Regions from separate parts of the Variovorax sp. 54 genome, predicted to be linked through region 1. Evidence: riboswitches for the same ligand, from Rfam matches in the RefSeq annotation. Region 1 holds a riboswitch; the other holds the start of a gene.

The links. Region 1 has a riboswitch for glycine ahead of gcvT (glycine cleavage system aminomethyltransferase GcvT). Riboswitches for the same ligand answer to the same signal wherever they lie in the genome.
Region 2: linked by a shared signal. The riboswitch ahead of CLU95_RS18320 (D-amino acid dehydrogenase) and the one ahead of gcvT (glycine cleavage system aminomethyltransferase GcvT) in region 1 are both predicted to bind glycine.

Annotation. Positions count from the first base shown of each region.
Region 1 is NZ_PEFF01000001.1:5,913,892-5,916,331, forward strand. It holds gene gcvH (glycine cleavage system protein GcvH) at 1-35, opposite strand, end outside; gene gcvT (glycine cleavage system aminomethyltransferase GcvT) at 107-1,282, opposite strand; glycine riboswitch at 1,330-1,434, opposite strand; glycine riboswitch at 1,455-1,529, opposite strand; gene CLU95_RS27125 (hypothetical protein) at 1,569-2,105, opposite strand; gene CLU95_RS27130 (L,D-transpeptidase Cds6 family protein) at 2,202-2,440, opposite strand, start outside.
Region 2 is NZ_PEFF01000001.1:3,966,987-3,969,426, forward strand. It holds gene CLU95_RS18320 (D-amino acid dehydrogenase) at 1-1,148, opposite strand, end outside; glycine riboswitch at 1,240-1,346, opposite strand; glycine riboswitch at 1,391-1,481, opposite strand; gene rfbB (dTDP-glucose 4,6-dehydratase) at 1,600-2,440, shown strand, end outside.

The DNA of each region.
Region 1 (2,440 bases):
ACCCATTCGTGGTCCTTGGTGTATTTGATGCTCATGAAAAAACTCCTCGTGGAAAAAATTGAATCGGGGTGCAGAGCCTAGCCGGGTCTGCGGTGTTCAGTGGCGCTCAGCCGCGGTAGTAGCGCGTCGGCACGAAAGGCATCGTCGACACCTCCATCGGCACCGGCTTGCCGCGCACGATGGCCTGCACGCGCGTGCCGGGCTCGGCAAAGGCGGCGGCCACGTAGCCCATGGCCACGCAGCGGTCGGCCGTGGGGCCGAGCAGGCCGCTGGTGACGGTGCCGATGTCATGGCCTTCGAGCGACTGCAGCAGCGTGCCGTCGCGCACCGGAATGCGTTCCAGCGCCACCAGGCCGACGCGCTTGCGCGTGAGCGTCTCGTGGTCGGTGTGGCCGGCCGCGCCCGAGGCAACGGCCGCCAGCTGGGCCAGCACCTTGGCCGCGCCCGGAAAGCCGCCTTCGCGCGCGCCACCCGCGCGGCGCACCTTCTGGATCGCCCAGTTGAGCGAAGCTTCGACCGGCGTGGTGGTGGTGTCGATGTCGTTGCCGTACAGGCACAGGCCGGCTTCGAGCCGCAGCGAGTTGCGCGCGCCCAGGCCGACAGGCTTCACTTCGGGCTGCGCGAGCAGCAGGCGGGCGAGGGCGTCGGCGTCCTGGCCGGCCACCGAGATCTCGAAGCCGTCTTCGCCGGTGTAGCCGCTGCGGGTGACGAAGGCGGCAATGCCGCCGATCTGCACCGCGCCGCCCGTCATGAACACGAAGCGCTCGATGCCGGGCGACAGCCGCGCCAACGTGGCCGCGGCCTGCGGGCCCTGCAGCGCGAGCAGGGCGTGGTCGGGCAGGGGCTGCACTTCGCAGCGCGCGCCGATCTTGTCCTGGATGTGGGCGATGTCGGCCACCTTGCAGGCGCCGTTCACGATCACGAAGATCGAGCCATGGCCTTCGTTGAAGAACATCAGGTCGTCGAGGATGCCGCCTTCGTCGTTCAGCAGCAGGCCGTAGCGCTGCTTGCCGGCGGGCAGGTCGACCACGTCGACGGGCATCAGGGTTTCGAAGGCGGCGGCGGCGTCGGGGCCGACGAGACGCAGCTGGCCCATGTGCGAGATGTCGAACAGGCCGGCCGCATCGCGCGTGTGCTTGTGCTCGGCCATGAGGCCCGCGGGGTACTGGACCGGCATGGAGTAGCCGGCGAAAGGCACCATGCGCGCGCCGAGCTCCACGTGGAGGTCGTACAGCGGTGTCTTGAGAAGTTGGGCGTCGGAGGAAGCGGAAGAAGCGGCCACGGGGCACTCCAAAGGGGCAGTCGAAATCCATGGCTGCAACGCCATGGGCCACCCCTGCTGTCCGCTTTACCTGAGAGATTCGCCCCACGATCGGGGTTTGCTCCTTCGGTGGGCCGCATGCAATGCCACGGCCTCTCTCCAGCAAGGAAACGCCGGTGGTTGCCGGCGTTTTGTCAGTCCTTTTGCCTGAGCGTTCGGGGAACCCCTGCGCCTTCGGCGGCCCCGTCGCGCGGGGCTCTCTCCTGACCCGGCGAGTGTAGTGGATCGCGGGGCCGGGGCTGGCAGCTCAGTGCACGGTTTCGGCGGGCGGCAGCAGCTTGTCGATCCGCTCGCGCAGCGAGTCGGCGCGCTCGGGGCCGGCGGCCTTCTCGATCTCGGAGAGCATGAGCGCGGCGATGGTCAGCATGGCCTCGCGGTCGCGCGCTTCGCGCAGGGCGTCGCGCATCTGGTTGGCGAAGCGCGGGTCGCGGCGCACGAACATGCGCTCGCAGATGTCGAACAGGAACATGCGCGTGGTGGCCAGCGAGCGCTTGCCGTCGAAGCTGTCGGCCGACGTGGCGACCTGGATCGGCTCGGCGGCGGGGACGGGCGTGGGGGCTGGCGCGGGTTGCACGGCGGCCGGCCGCGCATCCTGCAGGTAGCCCCGCTGCATCAGCCCCTGGATCGCCTGCTCGGCCTCGACGCGGCTCGGGAACAGCGGGCTGAAGTCGGTCAGCGAACGCCGGCCGTCGGCCATGAGCAGCAGCGCGCGCTCACGCTGGCTGAGCGTGCGCTGCCCGGCCTGGAGTTCGTCGCGTGCCTTCTCGGTCTTGGTGGGGAACATGGCGGCCACAGCTTTCGGAGGTCGAAGGCTGCAGCATCGTTGCAAGTGGTGACACCTTCGTGAACCATTTGCCTTACAGGGGAATGGCGTTGCGGATCAGTTGCCCGCGCTGCTTTCCTTGCGGATCAGCCAGCGCGTGCCCACGCGCTGCAGTTCGAGCGTCTTGCGGTCGGTTTCGGTCAGCGCATCGGCACGGTAGACCTGCCGGAACTGCGCGCTGGCCGACGTGCCCTGGATGCTGATCACCAGCCCCTCGATGCCCACGCTGATGCGCGACTTGCCCGTGATGCGGGTGCGCCGGTCGGCCTCCCAGCGCTCGCGGGTCTGGCCGCGCG
Region 2 (2,440 bases), 1.9 Mb from region 1:
AGGTTCGGCAGCTTGGTCTTGCCGATCAGCGGCACGTTGCTCGGCGTGGCCGGGCGCAGGCCGGTCCAGAACTGCGCGCGCTCGGTGTCGCCGGCGCCGGGGAAGAGTTCTTCGACGCGCCGCACGATCGCTTCGCAGCGCACGCGGTTCAGGTCGCGGTCGTAGCCGTTGAGTTCGGCCGTGCCGGCGATGCGCAGGCGGTCGCCCGATTCGGACGTGTAGCGCGAGAACACCAGCTTGTATTCGTCGTCGGTGAGCGAGACCTGGTGCGCCTTCGATGCGTCCTTCACGGGCAGCGTCACCGAGTAGCCCTTGGCCGGGTAGATCGGCAGGCGAATGCCCAACGGCGCGGCGTACAGCGGGCTCAGCGAACCCATCGCGAGCACGAAGGCGTCGCCGCGGATGCGCTGGAAGCGGCCTTCGTTGTCGGTGGCTTCGATGTGGTCGATGCTGCCGCCGGCTTCGCGCAGCGCGGTCACGGTGTGGCTCATGAGGAACTTCACGCCGGCCGCTTCGGCCAGCTTCACGAGCTCGCGCGCGAAACGGTTGGCGTCGCCCGACTCGTCTTCGGCGGTGTACGTGGCGCCGGCGAGTTGCGGACGGATGTGGGCGAGGGCGGGTTCGATCTTGATGGCCTCGTCGGCCGAGATGACCAGGCGCTCGCAGCCCAGGGCGCGCATCTGCTCGGAGGGCTTGAGGGCGCCGTCGAATTCTTTCTGCGTCGTATAGAAGTGCAGGATGCCCTGCGTGCGCTGGTCATAGCTCAGGCCGGTGTCTCGACGCAATTGCTGCAACATTTCCCGGCTGTATGTACCGAGACGAACGATCTGTTCGATGTTGTGGCGGGTGCGCGCGGGGGTGCATTCGCGCAAAAACTGCAGGCCCCAGAGCCACTGGCGCATGTCGGCGCGGATGCGGAAGAGCAGCGGCGCATCTTCCTTGCCGAGCCATTGCAGCACCTTCAGCGGCGCGCTCGGATTGGCCCACGGTTCGGCATGGCTGACCGAGATCTGGCCGCCGTTGGCGAAGCTGGTTTCGGCGGCCGGGGTGGCCTGCCGATCGATCACGGTCACCTCGTGACCGAGTTGCTGGAGGTAATAGGCCGAAGTCACGCCGAGCAGGCCGGCGCCAAGAACGATCACACGCATTGCAAGTACCTTTGAGTTTGCAGCGCTTGAACGGCGGGCGTGGAGTGCTATTGAATGAATAGCAAGCAACCGGACGACCGCTGTCCAAGTTGCCGCTCCCCCTGTCCTCGGTACCTGAGAGATTCACCCTGCTGCACCCGCAGCGGGTTTGCTCCTTCGGTGCGCCACATGGCGTGGCGGCTCTCCAGACGGCTGTATCGATGAGTGCAGTACTGACCCCTTGCCGAAATTCCTTGGCGTTGCCTGGAATGTCGTCGGGCCGACCTGAGCGTTTATGGGAGTTTGCGCCTTCGGTAGGGCCTCCATGGAAGCCCGCTCTCCTGCAATTGCTGCCGATTGTAGGCGGGCCCCGCAAGCCGGCCAAGCCCTGTACATCGGCACTTCACACCGATGGGATAATTGAATGTTGATTTTCGGTAAAGCAAACTTTTTTCTACATGCAGGGAGCCCCATGATCCTGGTTACCGGCGGCGCAGGCTTCATTGGCGCCAATTTCGTACTCGACTGGATCGCGCAGGGCGGCGAGCCCGTCGTGAACCTCGACAAGCTGACCTACGCAGGCAACCTCGAGACCCTCGCATCGCTCAAGGGCAACGCGAACCACGTCTTCGTGCAAGGCGACATCGGCGACAGCGCGCTGCTCGACCGCCTGCTGGCCGAGCACAAACCGCGTGCCGTCGTGAACTTTGCCGCGGAATCGCACGTCGACCGTTCGATCCACGGCCCGGAAGACTTCGTGCAGACCAACGTGCTCGGCACCTTCCGCCTGCTCGAATCGGTGCGCGGTTACTGGAACGCCCTTCCGGCCGACCAGAAGGCGGCCTTCCGCTTCCTGCATGTGTCGACCGACGAGGTCTACGGCTCGCTCTCCAAGACCGATCCGGCCTTCACTGAAGAGAACAAGTACGAGCCCAACAGCCCGTACTCGGCCAGCAAGGCCGCCAGCGACCACCTCGTGCGCGCCTGGCACCACACCTACGGCCTGCCGGTGGTCACCACCAACTGCTCGAACAACTACGGCCCGTTCCACTTCCCCGAGAAGCTGATCCCGCTGATGATCGTCAACGCACTCGCCGGCAAGAACCTGCCCGTGTACGGCGACGGCATGCAGGTGCGCGACTGGCTCTACGTGAAGGACCACTGCAGCGCCATCCGCCGCGTGCTCGAAGCCGGCCGGCTCGGCGAGACCTACAACGTGGGCGGCTGGAACGAGAAGCCCAACATCGAGATCGTCAACACCGTGTGTGCGCTGCTCGACGAACTGAGCCCCCGCGCCGACGGCAAGCCGTACA